3 regions of the Streptomyces sp. NPDC059853 genome follow, and region 2 is predicted to be linked to each of the others. Evidence: predicted binding sites of a transcription regulator. Region 2 holds the regulator's gene; each other region holds the start of a gene.
The links. Region 2 encodes HrcA, which represses chaperone genes, less so after heat shock. Its sites were predicted from a motif close to TTNGCACTCNGNNNNNCNGAGTGCNAA; they were not measured.

Region 1 (5,727 bases), on a different contig from region 2:
TCGATCAGGCCGTCCAGGCCGAGGGCGGCGGCGTTGGCCTCGGCGACGGCGCAGGTGAGCGGGTCGCGGTCGACGGCGAGGACGGAGATGCCGGCCCGGGCCAGGGCGATGGCGTCGCCGCCGATGCCGCTGCACAGGTCGGCGACGCGCCGTACCCCCAGTCCGGTCATCCGCCGGGCGCGCCAGGCGGCGACGGAGGCGCGGGTGGCCTGTTCGACGCCGTGCGGCGTGAAGTACATGCGGGCGGCGTCCGCGCCGAACTTCGCCGCCGCGCGCTGCCGCAGGCGTGCCTGGCCGAGGGCGGCGGAGACGAGGTGGGCGGGGTGGTCGCGGCGCAGCCGGGTGGCGAGGGCGAGTTCGTCGGCCGGGTCGAAGTCCCGCAGGTGGTCGAGGAGCTGTTGTCCTTCGGGGCTCAGCAGGGCGTCGAAGGTCGGTCGGGCGGAGGAATCGGGTGCGGCCACGTGGGTCATTCTCCCCGGCGGGCCGGAACGTCGCGCCGGGAGTCCCCGGTGGGCGGTGCCAGCATCCGCCCCATGAGGATCATAAGACAAGTACGACAAACATCATTTTTCTGGACCGGGGTCGCCGGCTCCGGACTCGCGGTGCTCGGCCTGACCCTCCTCTCCTGCGGCACCGCGACCACGGCCGCACCCGCCGCCGACACCGCCGCAGCGGGTCTGGGCGCACCGCAGCGCGCCCAGGCGCGTACGGTGGCCGACGCGCTCACCACGTACGCCGACCACCTCGCCGCGGCCGAGAAGCTGCGGCTCGCCGCCGCCAAGCGCTGGGGGCTGGCCAAGGCACCGCTGCGCCCGCCCGCGCCGCCCGACCGGAAGCCGGAGCTGACCTCGGAACCCGGCCACATCGGCGGCGAGGGCCTGCCGCCCGTCATCACCCGGGTCCCCACCGAGGACAAGGTCGTCTTCCTCACCATCGACGACGGCGCCCACAAGGACCCGGAGCTGCTGGACATGCTCCGCGAACTCGACATCCCCGTCAGCGCCTTCCTCTCCGACTACGTGGCGCGCGACGACTACGACTACTTCCGGACCGCCCGCGACGACGGCTGGGGCATCCACAACCACACCGTCAACCACCGGGAACTCCCCACGCTCTCCGCCGCCGGACAGAAGGAGGAGATCTGTGCCCAGCAGGACACCCTGGAGGAGGAGATGGGCGAGCGCCCCACTCTCTTCCGCCCGCCGTACGGGGCCTACGACCGCGACACCCTGCGCGCCGCCGCGTCCTGCGGCGTGGAGGTGGTCCCGCTGTGGGCCGAGGAGGCGTTCCCCGACCGCATCGCCTGGGGGCGCGAGGACAGGAAACTGCACCCGGGCGACATCATCCTCACCCATTTCCGGGGCGAGAAGGAGTGGAAGGGCACGATGCCCGACATGATCCGGCGGGTCGTCGACACGGCCACCGCGCAGGGTTTCGCCATCGCCAGACTGGAGGACTACCTCTGAGGTCAGCGGGGTACGGCGGTCTCCGTGGACGCCGTCGCGGAGGCGCGCGCTGGCACTCTGGTTGACTGAGTGCTAATCGCCGCCTACTCTCAATTCTGGCACTCTCCACCGGCGAGTGCCAGCGATGCGCGACGGGCGGATCCGGCACCCGCGACGACGGGTCCTCCAGGGCGCTATCCCAAGACAGCAGACCCTTAAGAGCTCTCCGAAGGGGGAGGTCGGACGTGACCGCCACCACCAGTTCCAAGGTTGCCATCAAGCCGCTCGAGGACCGCATTGTGGTCCAGCCGCTCGACGCCGAGCAGACCACGGCCTCCGGCCTGGTCATTCCGGACACCGCGAAGGAGAAGCCCCAGGAGGGCACCGTCCTCGCCGTGGGCCCGGGCCGCTTCGAGAACGGCGACCGTCTGCCGCTCGACGTCAAGGTCGGCGACATCGTGCTGTACAGCAAGTACGGCGGCACCGAGGTGAAGTACAACGGCGAGGAGTACCTGGTGCTCTCCGCCCGCGATGTGCTCGCCATCATCGAGAAGTAAGCCCCAAGCGCTTCACTTCACCCGGCCGCGCCCCGGCTCCCCGTCACCGACAGCCGGGAGAGGGGCGCGGCTGCCTTTTCGCCCCGAGCTACCAGCTCGCTCCAGCTTCCACATACTTTTACGAGGGATACGCACGTCATGGCGAAGATCCTGAAGTTCGACGAGGACGCCCGGCGCGCCCTCGAGCGCGGTGTCAACCAGCTCGCCGACGCGGTGAAGGTGACCATCGGTCCCAAGGGCCGCAACGTCGTCATCGACAAGAAGTTCGGCGCCCCCACCATCACCAACGACGGTGTCACCATCGCCCGTGAGGTGGAGATCGAGGACGCCTACGAGAACCTCGGCGCCCAGCTGGTGAAGGAGGTGGCGACCAAGACCAACGACATCGCGGGTGACGGCACCACCACCGCCACCGTCCTGGCCCAGGCGCTCGTCCGCGAGGGGCTGCGCAACGTCGCCGCCGGTGCCTCCCCGGCCGCCCTGAAGAAGGGCATCGACGCCGCGGTCCGCGCCATCTCCGACGACCTGCTGGCCAGCGCCCGCCCGATCGACTCCAAGGAGGACATCGCCGCCGTCGCCGCGCTGTCCGCCCAGGACAAGCAGGTCGGCGAGCTGATCGCCCAGGCGATGGACAAGGTCGGCAAGGACGGTGTCATCACCGTCGAGGAGTCCCAGACCTTCGGCCTGGAGCTCGACTTCACCGAGGGCATGGCCTTCGACAAGGGCTACCTGTCCCCGTACTTCGTCACCGACCAGGAGCGTATGGAGGCCGTCCTCGACGACCCGTACATCCTGATCCACCAGGGCAAGATCTCCGCCATCCAGGATCTCCTCCCGCTGCTGGAGAAGATCATGCAGTCCGGCGGAGCCTCCAAGCCGCTGCTGATCATCGCCGAGGACGTCGAGGGCGAGGCCCTGTCCACCCTCGTCGTCAACAAGATCCGCGGCACCTTCAACGCGGTCGCGGTCAAGGCGCCCGGCTTCGGTGACCGCCGCAAGGCCATGCTGGGTGACATCGCCACCCTCACCAACGCCACCGTGATCTCCGAGGAGGTCGGCCTCAAGCTGGAGCAGGCCGGTCTCGACGTGCTCGGCACCGCCCGCCGCGTCACCGTCACCAAGGACGACACCACCATCGTGGACGGCGCCGGTGACACCGCCGACGTCGCCGGCCGGGTCGCCCAGATCAAGGCCGAGATCGAGACCACCGACTCCGACTGGGACCGCGAGAAGCTCCAGGAGCGCCTCGCCAAGCTGGCCGGCGGCGTGTGCGTGATCCGGGTCGGCGCCGCCACCGAGGTGGAGCTGAAGGAGAAGAAGCACCGTCTGGAGGACGCCATCTCCGCGACCCGCGCCGCGGTCGAGGAGGGCATCGTCCCCGGTGGTGGCGCCTCGCTGGTGCACGCCGCCAAGGTGCTGGAGGGCGGCCTGGGCAAGGAGGGCGACGAGGCCACCGGTGTCGCCGTCGTCCGCCGCGCCGTCGTCGAGCCGCTGCGCTGGATCGCCGAGAACGCCGGCCTTGAGGGCTACGTCATCACCTCCAAGGTCGCCGAGCTGGACAAGGGCGAGGGCTACAACGCCGCCACCGGCGAGTACGGCGACCTGGTGAAGGCCGGCGTCATCGACCCGGTCAAGGTCACCCGCTCCGCGCTGGAGAACGCCGCCTCCATCGCCTCCCTGCTGCTCACCACCGAGACCCTCGTGGTGGAGAAGAAGGAAGAGGAGCCGGAGGCCCCCGCCGGCGGTCACGGCCACAGCCACTGAGCCGTCGCCGCGAGGCACCGGAAGGCACCGGAAGGCCCCCGTCCCGCCCGTTCACCCGGGTGGGGCGGGGGCCTTCCCCCGTCACGGTGTGCGGCGGCGTACCGCCTCCGGCGGCGCCGTCAGGTCTCGACCAGGCCGAGCTGGGCCATCACCCCGAGCTGGTCCCAGTTCCACCAGCCCTCGGCGATCTTCCCGTCCTCGAAACGGAACGTGGTGTGGCCGGTGATGGTCAGCGGCCGGCCGGTCGGCTCCAGTCCCAGGTACTCACCGGAGTGGGTCCCCGTCACCGTCCACCGGGTCGTCACCAGCTTCCCCTCGGCGATCTGCTCCTCGATGACGAACACCGGCTCGAAGGCGCTGAGGTACATCCCCATCTGCTCCTTCAGCTCCCGCAGACCCAGCGGGCCGGCCGCGTTGGCCGGGTCGTGGTCGGCGTAGTCCGGGCTCAGGAGCCCGTCCGCCGCGCCGATCTCCCGGTCATTGATCACGGTCTCGAAGAAGGCACGCGCCGCACGCTTGTTGAGCTGCTCGTCGCGGACGACGTCCAGGTCGGTGAACCGGGGGACGTCGTCGCACAGTTCCATCATCTCCTTGAATATCCGGTCGGTCTCCGGGAGTTTCGAATTCCTCATCGCCTCCTCGTACGAGGGAAACTCCACGATCTCCACGACATGAGTGGAATCCGACCGGTCCTTGCCGACGATCGAGTGGGTAGCCGTACGCTTCCCCCTCGTCGCCTCGGTCCAGCGGTCCATGAGACGGTCCATCTCACCGACCCTGGAGGTCTTGAGGTCGATTACTTGCACGAACGTCATGACCGATTCCCTCGGGAGAGTGCATTCACCTCATATCTTCAGCGTAAAACCGGCAGGACGGTCATGTCCTCCTACCCGCCCGGGGTATCCGTTCCCGGCGCCTCCCGCCGCGGCCCGTACTTCCGCCCCGCCCGGCTGGTGATCCCGCCCAGCGCCCCGCGCGGCACCAGCTTCGCCGCGCCGAGCAGCGCCTTGTACCGGGGATCGGGGATCGACACCGTGCGGCCCCTGGCCAGGTCCCGCAGGCCCGCGTCCACCACCTTGTCCGCGTCCAGCCACATCCAGTCCGGGATGGCCTTGGTCCCCATCCGCGCCCGTGCGTGGAACTCGGTCCGCACGAACCCCGGGCACAGCGCCATCAGCCGCACCCCGTTGCCCGCCATGTCCCGGGCCGCCCCCTGGGTGAACTGCACGACCCACGCCTTCGACGCCCCGTAGGTGCCGCGCGGGACGAACGCCGCCACCGACGCGACGTTCACCACCCCGCCGCGCCGCCGCTCCCGCATGCTGACGACGGCCGCCGTGGTCAGCCGCAGCACCGCCTCGCAGTGCACCTTCAGCATCCGCAGCTCATCGTCCATGGGCACGTCCGGATAGCTGCCCTTGAGGCCGAAGCCGGCGTTGTTGACCAGCAGGTCCACGGGATGACGGCGGTCACCGAGCCGTTCCTCGACCGCCGCGATCCCCTCGTCCTCGGCCAGATCGGCGACCAGCACCGCCGCTTCGATCGCGTGCCGGTCGTGCAGCTCGGCCGCCGTGCTCCGCAGCCGCTGCGCGTCCCGTGCCACCAGCACCAGATTGTGGCCGTCCCGCGCCAGCCGCCGGGCGAAGGCGGCCCCGATACCGGCGGTGGCTCCCGTCACCAATGCAGTTGTCATGCGGAGACGGTAGCCGGTCGGCTCCGGTCAGTCCCGGCGGGTTGGCGTGTTCGCGTCCACCAGGTTCCGGCGGGCCCGGCCCATCAGTTCCTCGCGCTCGTCCTCGGTCAGCCCGCCCCACACCCCGTAGGGCTCGCGCACCGACAGCGCGTGCGCCGCGCACTCCGACCGGACCGGGCAGCGCATGCACACCTCCTTGGCCTGCGCCTCGCGCGCGCTGCGGGCGGCACCGCGCTCGCCCTCGGGGTGGAAGAAGAGGGAACTGTCC
Region 2 (5,727 bases):
GCCGCCGCGAACGCCTCCAGCTCCCGCGGCGCCACCCCGCCCTCCGGGCCCACCACCAGCACGATGTCGCCCGTCGCGGGCAGCGGGGCACCGGCCAGCGCCCGGGTGCCCGACTCGTGGAGCACCCCCGCGAAGGCGGCGCCCGCCAGCAGCCGCGCCACCGCCGCCGTGCTCATCGGCTCGGTGATCTCCGGGATCCACAGCCGCCGCGACTGCTTGGCGGCCTCGCGGGCGCTCGCCCGCCACTTGCCCAGCGACTTCGCGCCCCGCTCCCCCTTCCACTGCGTGATGCAGCGGTCGGCGGCCCAGGGCACGATCGCGTCCACCCCGGTCTCGGTCATGGTCTCCACGGCCAGCTCGCCGCGATCGCCCTTGGGCAGCGCCTGCACCACAGTGATCCGGGGCGCGGGCGGCGGCTCGCGGCGCACCGCGTCCACCGCGACCACCAGCCGGTCCTTGCCCTCGACGGCCGAGACCGTCCCCACCGCGCCGGTACCGGCGCCGTCGGTGAGCACGATCTCCTCGCCCACCCGCAGCCGCCGCACCGACACCGCGTGCCGGCCCTCGGCGCCGTCCAGGACCAGCGAGGCGGGGCCGCCACCGTCCGGCAGCGGCCCGTCCGTCACGAATACGGGCGCCGTCATCTCGCTCGCGCGCCTTCCCTACGTACGGCCGTTGAAGGCGTCCTTCAGCCGCGAGAACAGCCCCTGCTGCCCCGGCTGGAACTGCCCCAGAGGACGTTCCTCGCCCCGCAGCTTGGCCAGCCGCCGCAGCAGCTCCTCCTGCTCCGGGTCGAGTTTGGAGGGTGTCTGCACCTCGACGTGGACGACCAGCTCGCCGCGCCCGTTGCTGCGCAGATGGGTCACGCCCCGGCCGTGCAGCGGGATCGACTGGCCGGACTGGGTGCCGGGCCGGATGTCGACCTCCTCCGTGCCGTCCAGCGTCTCCAGCGGCACCTTGGTGCCGAGGGCCGCCGCCGTCATCGGGATGGTCACCGTGCAGTGCAGATCGTCGCCGCGCCGCTGGAAGACCGGGTGCGCCTTCTCCCGGATCTCCACATACAGGTCGCCGGGGGGCCCGCCGCCCGGGCCGACCTCGCCCTCGCCCGCGAGCTGGATCCGGGTGCCGTTGTCGACACCGGCCGGGATCTTCACGGTGAGCGTGCGGCGCGACCGTACCCGGCCGTCACCCGCGCACTCGGGGCACGGCGTCGGCACGACCGTGCCGAAGCCCTGGCACTGCGGGCACGGCCGCGAGGTCATGACCTGCCCCAGGAAGGAGCGGGTGACCTGCGAGACCTCGCCCCGGCCCCGGCACATGTCACAGGTCTGCGCGGAGGTACCGGGCGCGGCGCCCTCACCGTTGCAGGTGTTGCACACGGTGGCGGTGTCGACCTGGATCTCCTTGGTCGTGCCGAAGGCCGCTTCCTTCAGCTCGATCTCCAGCCGGATCATGGCGTCCTGGCCGCGCCGGGTGCGCGACTTCGGGCCGCGCTGGGTGGCGGTGCCGAAGAAGGCGTCCATGATGTCGGAGAAGTTCCCGAACCCGGCCGCGCCGCCGAAGCCGGCGCCCGCGCCCGCTCCGCCGCCGGGGCCCATCGGATCCCCGCCCAGGTCGTACATCTGTTTCTTCTGCGGGTCGGAGAGCACCTCGTAGGCGGTGTTGATCTCCTTGAACCGCTCCTGGGTCTTCGGGTCCGGATTCACATCCGGGTGCAGCTCCCGAGCCAGCCGGCGGAATGCCTTCTTGATCTCGTCCTGTGAGGCATCACGCTGCACGCCCAGGACCGCGTAGTAGTCCGTCGCCACTTAATTCTCCGCGAGGATCTGTCCGACGTACCGTGCCACTGCGCGCACCGCTCCCATCGTTCCGGGGTAGTCCATGCGGGTCGGTCCGACCACGCCCAGTTTCGCGACCGCCTCGTTACCGGAACCGTAGCCGACCGCCACGACCGATGTGGAGGTCAACCCCTCATGAGCGTTCTCATGCCCGATGCGCACGGTCATACCCGTGTCCTTGGCCTCGCCCAGCAGCCGGAGCAGCACCACGTGCTCCTCCAGTGCCTCCAGCACCGGCCGGATCGTCAGCGGGAAGTCCTGGCCGAACCGGGTGAGATTGGCGGTGCCGCCGATCATCAGCCGTTCCTCGGTCTCCTCGACCAGGGTTTCCAGCAGGGTGGACAGCACCGTGGACACCGTGCCCCGGTCCTCGTTGTCGAAGGACTCGGGCAGGTCCTGCACGAGACGGGGCACCTCGGCGAACCGCTCCCCCACGATCCGGCTGTTGAGCCGGGCCCGCAGGTCGGCCAGCGAGGTCTCCCCGAACGGCGCCGGGCAGTCCACCATGCGCTGCTCGACCCGCCCGGTGTCGGTGATCAGCACCAGCATCACCCGGGCCGGCGCGAGCGAGAGCAGTTCGACGTGCCGCACCGTGGAGCGGCTCAGCGAGGGGTACTGCACGACGGCGACCTGCCGGGTGAGGGTGGCCAGCAGCCGGACCGTACGGCTCACCACGTCGTCCAGGTCGACGGCGCCCTCCAGGAAGCTGGAGATCGCGCGCCGCTCGGCACCGGTCAGCGGTTTGACGTCCGCGAGCTTGTCGACGAAGAGCCGGTAGCCCTTGTCCGTGGGCACCCGGCCGGCGCTGGTGTGGGGCTGGGCGATGTAGCCCTCCTCCTCCAGCGCCGCCATGTCGTTGCGCACCGTCGCCGGGGACACCTGGAGATTGTGCCGCTCCGTCAGCGCCTTGGAGCCGACCGGCTCCTCGGTGCCCACGTAGTCCTGGACGATGGCGCGCAGCACCTCCAGCCTGCGTTCACTCAGCATGCAGCGACACCTCCCGTCCGGCCGCATTTCCCATCAGTGCCGTCCTGGCACTCATCCACTCCGAGTGCCAATCCCTGTCCAGTGTACGGCCGGGTAGCAAGGCCAGGGAAAGCGCGACGGCCCGACGCTATCGCGGGAGCGGTCCCGTCCGGCAGAGCATGCCCCGCTCCGTGACGTTAACTTCGCACCGTGGAGACCTCTTGGGAAGAGCTTGCCGCCGGCGTCCTGCGGACCCGGCTGCCGGGATGGGACGAGACGGTGGGCGCGATCGCCGGGCCGCGCGGGGTGCTGCTCATCGACGCGGGGCCGTCCCCGGCCGCCGCCGGGCGGATCCGGGCCGGACTGCGCGCGCTGCTGGGGCTGCCGGTGCGCTGGGTGGTGCTGACGCATCCGCACTTCGACCACGCACTGGGGGCCGGCGGTTACCCCGGGGCACGGGTGTACGGGACGCTCGGCGATCCGCTGGAGCTGGCGGCGGACGCGGTGCGGCACGGCATGCCGGAGCGGGAGGCGGCCGACGGCGTCGCGGCGCTGTCGGGGGTGCGGCCCCGCCCGGTGACCGGGAAGGTGTCGCTCTACCTGGGCGGCGGCCGTACCGTCTCGCTGGCCCCGTTCGGGCCCGCGCACACCCCGTACGACGTGGCGGTGAAGGTGGACCGCACCGTCTTCACCGGCGATCTGGTCGAGGAGTCCGGCGAGCCGCAGGCCGGCCGGGACGCGGACCTTGCCGCCTGGCCGGGCGCGCTGGACCGGCTGCTGGCCTGGGGCGGCCCGGACGCGCGGTACGTGCCCGGCCACGGGGCGGTGGTGGACGCCGCGTTCGTGGCCGCCCAGCGCGCGTCCCTGGCCGCACGCGCCGGGGCACAATGACGGCCATGCGCAGCAGAGACTACGGCCCCGATCTGACCCCGCCGTGGAAGCGGTCCGCCCCGGCGCCCGAGGTGCCCGCCGAGCCCGGCCTGGTGGTGGAGGAGGCCGGTACCGGGTACTGCGGGGCGGTGATCGGCTGCGAGAAGACGGCGCAGGGGCCGGTCGTCACGCTGGAGGACCGGTTCGGCAAGCGGCGGGTGTTCCCGCTGGAGCCGCGCGGCTTCCTGCTGGAGGGCAAGCCGGTCACCCTCACCCTCCCCCGGGCCGGGCGCCCGGCCGCGCCGGCCCGTACCGCGTCCGGCTCGGTCGCCGTCCCGGGGGCGCGGGCGCGGGTGGCGCGCGCCGGGCGCATCTACGTGGAGGGCCGGCACGACGCGGAGCTGGTCGAGAAGGTGTGGGGCGACGATCTGCGGATCGAGGGGGTCGTCGTCGAATACCTGGAGGGCGTCGACGACCTGCCCGCGATCGTGCGCGAGTTCGGGCCGACGGAGCGGGCCCGGCTCGGCGTGCTGGTGGACCACCTGGTGCCCGGTTCCAAGGAGTCCCGGATCGCCGCCCAGGTGACGGACGAGAACGTGCTCATCGTCGGCCACCCGTTCGTCGACATCTGGCAGGCGGTCAAGCCCTCGGCGCTGTCCATCCCGGCCTGGCCCACCGTCCCGCGCGGCCGGGACTGGAAGCAGGGCGTGTGCGCGGCCCTGGGCTGGCCCGCCAACACCGGCGCGGCCTGGCGGCACATCCTGGGCAGGGTGACCAGCTACCGCGACCTGGAACCGGCCCTCCTCGGCCCGGTCGAGCACCTGATCGACCATGTCACGGTGGGCGGCCCGGTGCCCTGACCACGGATGGCGGACAATGGAGGGCATGCCCTCCGCTCTGCCCGACGGCGAGCCCGTCCCCGAGGACGGCTCGCTGCCCGCCACCGCCCTGGACGGATCCGCCGCCCGCCCGCTCGCCTTCTATCTGCACGTGCCGTACTGCGCCACCCGCTGCGGCTACTGCGACTTCAACACCTACACGGCGACCGAGCTGCGCGGCTCCGGCGGGGCGCTGGCCTCCCGGGAGAACTACGCGGCCACCCTCGCCGAGGAGATCCGGCTGGCCCGCGGGGTGCTCGGGGACGACCCGCGCCCGGTGTCCACCGTCTTCGTCGGCGGCGGCACCCCCACCCTGCTGCCGGCCGCCGACCTGGGCGCGATGCTGGCGGTGGTGCGCGAGGAGTTCGGCCTGGCGCCCGGCGCCGAGGTGACCACCGAGGCCAACCCGGACTCGGTCGACCCGGCCTATCTGGCCCAGCTGCGCGCGGCCGGCTTCACCCGCGTCTCGTTCGGCATGCAGAGCGCGAGCCCCCACGTGCTGAGCGTGCTGGAACGCACCCACACCCCGGGCCGTCCCGAGGCGTGCGTGGCCGAGGCCAGGGCCGCCGGGTTCGAGCACGTCAACCTCGACCTGATCTACGGCACCCCCGGGGAGAGCGACGCGGACTGGCGCGCCACCCTGGAGGCCGCCGTGGCGGCCGGGCCCGACCATGTGTCGGCGTACTCGCTGATCGTCGAGGAGGGCACCCGGCTCGCGGGCCGGGTGCGGCGCGGCGAGATCCCGATGACCGACGACGACGTGCACGCCGACCGCTATCTGATCGCCGAGGAGGTGCTGTCGGCGGCGGGCTTCTCCTGGTACGAGGTCTCCAACTGGGCCACATCGGAGGCCGCCCGCTGCCGGCACAACGAGCTGTACTGGACCGGCGCCGACTGGTGGGGCGCCGGTCCCGGGGCGCACAGCCACGTGGGCGGAGTGCGCTGGTGGAACGCCAAGCACCCCGGCGCGTACGCCCAGGCGCTGGCCGCCGGGCGCTCCCCCGGCGCGGGCCGGGAGGTGCTGACGGACGAGGACCGGCGGGTGGAGCGGATCCTGCTGGAGCTGCGGCGCGCGGCCGGCTGCGACCTGACGCTGCTGCACGCGGCCGGAACGGCGGCGGCCGCCCGCGCGCTGGCGGACGGCCTGCTCGATCCGGCGGCCTACGACGAGGGCC
Region 3 (5,727 bases), on a different contig from region 2:
GTCATGCCCACCACCGACCAGCCCTGCGCCGCGTGCCAGCGCGATTCGGCGCGGGTGGAGAAGCGCGGCCCCTCGATGACGCAGAGCGTGCCGCCGTCCACCGGCTCCCAGCCGCGCCCCCGGGCGGCGGCCAGCGCCACCTGGCGCCCGGTGGGGCAGTACGGGTCGGCGAACGTCAGATGGACGACGTTCGGCACCTGGCCGTCCGCCCGCTGCACGCCGTCGTAGTAGGTCTGCGCCCGGCTCCTGGTGCGGTCCACCAGCTGGTCGGGCACCAGCAGCGTGCCCGGCCCGTACTCGGGGCGCAGCCCGCCGACCGCGCACGGGCCGAGCACCTGGCGCACACCCAGCGAGCGCAGCGCCCACAGGTTCGCCCGGTAGTTGATCCGGTGCGGGGGCAGCCCGTGCTTGCGGCCGTGCCGCGGGAGGAACGCCACCCGCCGCCCGGCGATCTCGCCGAGGAAGAGGGAGTCGCTGGGGTCCCCGTACGGCGTCTCCACCGTGACCTCGGTCACATCGTCCAGGAAGGAGTAGAACCCGGACCCGCCGATGACGCCGATCTCCGCGACGGCGCGGCTCATGCGGCAGACGTGCCGGCGGAGGAGGACGAGGACGACGAGGAGCCGGACGAGGCGGACGCGGTGGCGGTGGCCGTGGAGCCGCCGCCCGAGCTGTCCGAACCGCCGCTCTTCTTCTCGCCCGCGCCGCTCTTGGCGTCCTTGCCGTCGCCGCCGCCCGCCTTCTGCGCCGAGGACGCGGCCGGGCTGCTGCTGGAGGAGCTGTTACGGCTGTCGTTGCGGTAGAAGCCGGAGCCCTTGAAGACGATGCCGACCGCCGAGAACACCTTCTTCAGCCGCCCCTGGCAGCTGGGGCACTCGGTGAGCGCGTCGTCGGTGAACTTCTGCACCACTTCGAGGCCCTCTTGGCACGCGGTGCACTGATACTGATACGTCGGCACGTGATCCTCCTGGCACTCTTCTCCACCGAGTGCTAACGACGGTCCATCGTGCAACATTCCGGGTACGGAAGTCCACTGCCGACGCCCGGCTCCCCGCCGCACCGGCCCCCCGTCGCCTCCCGCCACCCCACGGCGCACGTCCCGGGCGCCGGGCGCGCCTGCCCGGTTCGCGCCGGTTTCGGCGGGCTGCGCCGTGCGCGAGGGCCCCGGCTGACTCCCCGTAGGCTCACCCCAGTGGCCGTATGTCTATGGTTGCTTCCATCCGCTTACCTGGCCTGTGAAGGACACAGATGCCCGCCAAGAAGCCCTCGCGACGCCTCCGCGTGTTCGTGATCGCTGTCGTACTGGTCGTCCTCTCCGGATTGGGGTACGGCGCTTTCTGGACCGTGAGCACCGTGCGGGCGTCCTACCCGCAGGTGTCGGGAGAGATAGAAATGGACGGGCTCTCCGGCCCCGTCACGGTCCAGCGGGACGGGAACGGCATCCCGCGCCTGTACGCCGACTCCGCCCTGGACCTGTTCCGCGCCCAGGGCTATGTCCACGCCCAGGACCGGTTCTGGGAGATGGATGTCCGGCGGCACATGACCTCCGGCCGGCTCTCGGAGATGTTCGGCGACGGGCAGGTGGAGACCGACGCGTTCCTGCGCACCCTGGGCTGGCGGCAGGTCGCGCAGCAGGAGTACGACGAGCAGCTCGCGCCGGAGACCAAGGAGTACCTGGACGCGTACGCGGAGGGCGTCAACGCCTACCTGGGCACGCGCAGCGGCGAGGAGCTGTCCGTGGAGTACGCGGCGCTCGGCTTCCTCAACGACTACGCGCCCGAGCCGTGGGACCCGGTGGACTCGGTGGCCTGGCTGAAGGCCATGGCGTGGGACCTGCGCGGCAACATGGAGGACGAGATCGACCGGTCGCTGCTGGCGGCCCGGCTCAGCCCCGAGCAGATCGAGGAGCTGTACCCCGGCTACCCGTACGACCGCAACAACCCGATCGTCCAGGAGGTCGGTGACTTCGCCGGCGGCCCGGCGGACACGGCGGGCGGCGAAGGCCAGGGCGACGGCCAGGAGGACGGTACGTCCGCCGGTGACGCGGCCGACGGCGTGACCACGCAGCTGGGCGCGCTGGCGGCGACGCTGGACAAGATCCCGGCGCTGCTGGGCCCGGCGGGCAGCGGCATCGGCTCGAACTCGTGGGTGGTCTCCGGCGAGTACACGACGACCGGGATGCCGCTGCTGGCCAACGACCCGCACCTGGGCCCCTCGCTGCCGTCGGTCTGGTACCAGATGGGCCTGTACTGCACGGAGGTGACCGAGGAGTGCCCGTTCGAGGTGTCCGGGTTCACCTTCTCGGGGATGCCCGGTGTGGTGATCGGGCACAACGAGGACATCGCCTGGGGCTTCACCAACCTCGGCGCGGACGTGACCGACCTGCGGCTGGAGAAGCTCGACAACGGCAACTATCTGCGCGACGGCGAGCAGAAGCCGTACGAGACGCGCACCGAGACCATCCGGGTCGCCGGCGGTGAGGACCGCGAGATCACGGTGCGGTCCACCGAGAACGGCCCGATCGTCTCCGACCGGCACGACGACTTCGCCGAGACCGGGCGGACCGCGCCGGTGGAGTCCGGGGCGCCGGACCGGGGCAACGGCTACGCCGTCTCGCTGACCTGGACCGCGCTGGAGCCGTCCAACACCATGGACGCGGTGTTCGCGCTGAACACGGCCGCCGACTTCGACGACTTCCGCTCCGCCGCCGCCGACTTCGCGGTCCCCGCGCAGAACATGATCTACGCGGACACCGCCGGCAACATCGGCTACCAGGCCCCCGGCCGGATACCGGTGCGCGGCGCGGGCGACGGCCGCTACCCGGCGCCGGGCTGGGACTCGTCCTACGACTGGACCGGCTACGTGCCGACCGAGGAACTGCCCTGGGAGCTGAACCCGGAGCGCGGCTACATCGTCACCGCCAACCAGGCCGTCATCGATCCGGCCGACTACGACCACTTCCTGACCGACGACTGGAGCTACGGCACGCGCAGCGCCCGCATCGAGGAGCTGCTGGTCTCGAAGATCGAGGACGGCGGCAAGATCTCGATGGGCGACATGCAGTCCATCCAGCTGGACAACAGCAACGAGATGGCGCGCGTCCTGGTGCCGTACCTGCTGGACATCGAGATCTCCGACCCGTACATCCAGGAGGCGCAGGAGCTGCTGGAGGGCTGGGACTTCAGCCAGGACTCGGATTCGGCCGCGGCGGCGTACTACAACGCGGTGTGGGCCAACATGCTCCAGCTCGCCTTCGGCCACAAGCTGCCCAAGGAACTGCGGGTGGAGGGCCAGTGCCTGCGGGTGCGGCCGGCGGACGACTCGGCGCCGCTGGAGGACGCCAACGGGCAGGCGCTGTTCGACACCGAGTGCGGGGAGCGGTCCCCGGACGCGGCGTGGCCGGACGGCGGCGACCGCTGGTTCGAGGTGGTGCGCGAGCTGATCGAGCAGCCGGACAGCGACTGGTGGACGACGCCGGCGACCCGCACCGAGCCGGCCGCCACCGACCGCGACGAGCTGCTGGCCCGCGCCATGCGCGACGCCCGCTGGGAGCTGACGGCGAAGCTGGGCAAGGACATCGGCACCTGGAGCTGGGGCCGGCTGCACCAGCTGACGCTCACCAACCAGACGCTCGGCGAGGAGGGCCCGGGACCGCTGCGCTGGATGCTGAACCGCGGCCCGTGGAACCTGGCGGGCGGCGCGGACGCGGTCAACGCCACCGCCTGGAACGCGGCGGGCGGCTACGAGACGACGTGGGTGCCGTCCATGCGGATGATCGTTTCGCTGGCGGACTTCGACGAGTCGCTGTGGATCAACCTGTCGGGCGCTTCGGGGCACGCGTACCACGAGCACTACACCGATCAGACCGGGATGTGGGCGCGCGGCGAGTTCCTGCCGTGGCCGTCCTCGGCGGAGGCGGTCGCCGAGGGCACCCGCGACACGCTGACGCTGACGCCGGGAGGCGCCGTCCCCGACCAGGAGTGACCACCGGAGCGGAGCGGGGCGGGACGGGTTGCGGTACGGGCCCGTCCCGCCCCGCCGTCGTACGCGGCGGCAGGCCGCCGCTGGCGGCCCTCAGCCGGGGAAGCGGTGCACGCCCTCCGGGGTGACCGCCACCCGCACCGGCCGGTCGTGCGGCTCCACCGGCAGCTCGCCGACCACCTCGTGCCCGTACAGCAGCACCACCGGCACCGGATCGGCCCCGGCCGCCGCCAGCCGCGCCAGCACGCGGTCGTAAGAGCCGCCGCCGCGCCCCATCCGCACCCCGCGCGCGTCCACGGCCAGACCCGGCAGCAGTACCACGTCCGCCGCCAGCACCGCCTCGCGGCCCAGCCGCTCCCCGGCGGGCTCGCGCAGCCGCATCCGGCCGGCCCGCTCGGTCTCCACCAGCGCCCCGGGGCCCTCGTACGTGCCCCAGTCCAGGTCGTCGTCCTCCCGCAGCACCGGCAGCAGCACCCGTACCCCGCGCTCGCGCAGCGCGTCGATCAGGGCGAGCGTGCCGGGTTCGTGGCCGACCGACACGTACGCGGCGACCGTGCGCGCCGCCGCCAGCTCCGGCAGGCCCATCGCCCGGGCGGCCAGCGCGGCGGCGGCCTCGGTGACCTCGTCGTCGCTCAGCGCGGCGCGTACCGCGAGCAGATCGCGGCGCACCGCCCGTTTTCCGTCGTGCGCGGTCCCTGCGACATGATCCATTTCGTCATCCTCGCGTAAAGGGTCCAAGCACACTAGCTGGATAAAGTGACGGGCATGACATCACCTCGCCCCCGGATCAGCAAGGCTGTCATCGCCGCCGCCGGGCTCGGTACACGCTTCCTCCCCGCCACCAAGGCCACCCCGAAGGAAATGCTGCCGGTGGTCGACCAGCCGGCCATCCAGTACGTGGTCGAGGAGGCCACCAGCGCCGGCCTCACCGATGTGCTGATGATCACCGGGCGCAACAAGCGTCCCCTGGAGGACCACTTCGACCGCAACTACGAGCTGGAGGACGCGCTGCGCCGCAAGGGGGACCTGGACCGGCTCTCCCGGGTCCAGGAGTCCACCGCGCTGGCCACCATGCACTACGTGCGCCAGGGCGACCCCAAGGGGCTCGGACACGCCGTGCTGTGCGCCGCCCCGCACGTCGGCGACCAGGCGTTCGCGGTCCTGCTGGGCGACGACCTCATCGACCCGCGCGACCCGCTGCTGACCCGGATGACCGCCGTCCAGGAGGAGCGCGGCGGCTCCGTCATCGCGCTGATGGAGGTGGACCCGTCCCAGATCCACCTGTACGGCTGCGCGGCGGTCGAGGCCACCGGCCAGGACGGAGTGCACCGGGTCACCGGCCTGGTGGAGAAGCCGGACCCGGCCGACGCGCCCAGCAACCTCGCCGTCATCGGCCGCTACGTCCTGGACCCCGGCGTCTTCGAGGTGCTGCGCAAGACCCCGCCGGGGCGTGGCGGCGAGATCCAGCTGACCGACGCGCTGGAGACGATGGCCACCTCGCAGGTGAGCGGCGGCCCGGTGTACGGGGTGGTGTTCAAGGGCCGCCGCTACGACACGGGCGACCGCGCCGACTATCTGCGCACCATCGTCCGGCTGGCGTGCGAACGTGAGGACCTCGGGCCCGAGTTCCGGGCCTGGCTGAAGACCTATGTCAACGAGGAGATGCGGGCACTTGAGTGACCTGTGGTCGGTCGATGACCACCTTGCCGACATCCTGCGGGCGCTGCGCCCGCTCGACCCGATCGC

Region 1: groES (co-chaperone GroES) is a predicted target of HrcA. The motif match lies at 1,516-1,542, and genes of this name have one in related genera.
Region 3: ACFV5N_RS12895 (FmdB family zinc ribbon protein) is a predicted target of HrcA. The motif match lies at 968-994, and genes of this name have one in related genera.

What each region holds. Positions count from the first base shown of each region.
Region 1 is NZ_JBHWJL010000040.1:18,241-23,967, reverse strand. Features, by position in the region: gene ACFV5N_RS07100 (SAM-dependent methyltransferase) at 1-470, opposite strand, end outside; gene ACFV5N_RS07095 (polysaccharide deacetylase family protein) at 534-1,466, shown strand; gene groES (co-chaperone GroES) at 1,691-2,002, shown strand; gene groL (chaperonin GroEL) at 2,141-3,766, shown strand; gene ACFV5N_RS07080 (ester cyclase) at 3,886-4,581, opposite strand; gene ACFV5N_RS07075 (SDR family NAD(P)-dependent oxidoreductase) at 4,653-5,459, opposite strand; gene ACFV5N_RS07070 (WhiB family transcriptional regulator) at 5,487-5,727, opposite strand, start outside.
Region 2 is NZ_JBHWJL010000089.1:157-5,883, forward strand. Features, by position in the region: gene ACFV5N_RS12550 (16S rRNA (uracil(1498)-N(3))-methyltransferase) at 1-644, opposite strand, end outside; gene dnaJ (molecular chaperone DnaJ) at 663-1,808, opposite strand; gene hrcA (heat-inducible transcriptional repressor HrcA) at 1,809-2,825, opposite strand; gene ACFV5N_RS12565 (MBL fold metallo-hydrolase) at 3,015-3,695, shown strand; gene ACFV5N_RS12570 (DUF3097 domain-containing protein) at 3,701-4,534, shown strand; gene hemW (radical SAM family heme chaperone HemW) at 4,560-5,727, shown strand, end outside.
Region 3 is NZ_JBHWJL010000093.1:74-5,800, forward strand. Features, by position in the region: partial or broken gene ACFV5N_RS12890 (S-methyl-5'-thioadenosine phosphorylase) at 1-581, opposite strand, end outside; gene ACFV5N_RS12895 (FmdB family zinc ribbon protein) at 578-958, opposite strand; gene ACFV5N_RS12900 (penicillin acylase family protein) at 1,249-3,984, shown strand; gene ACFV5N_RS12905 (5-formyltetrahydrofolate cyclo-ligase) at 4,075-4,692, opposite strand; gene galU (UTP--glucose-1-phosphate uridylyltransferase GalU) at 4,747-5,661, shown strand; gene glp (gephyrin-like molybdotransferase Glp) at 5,654-5,727, shown strand, end outside.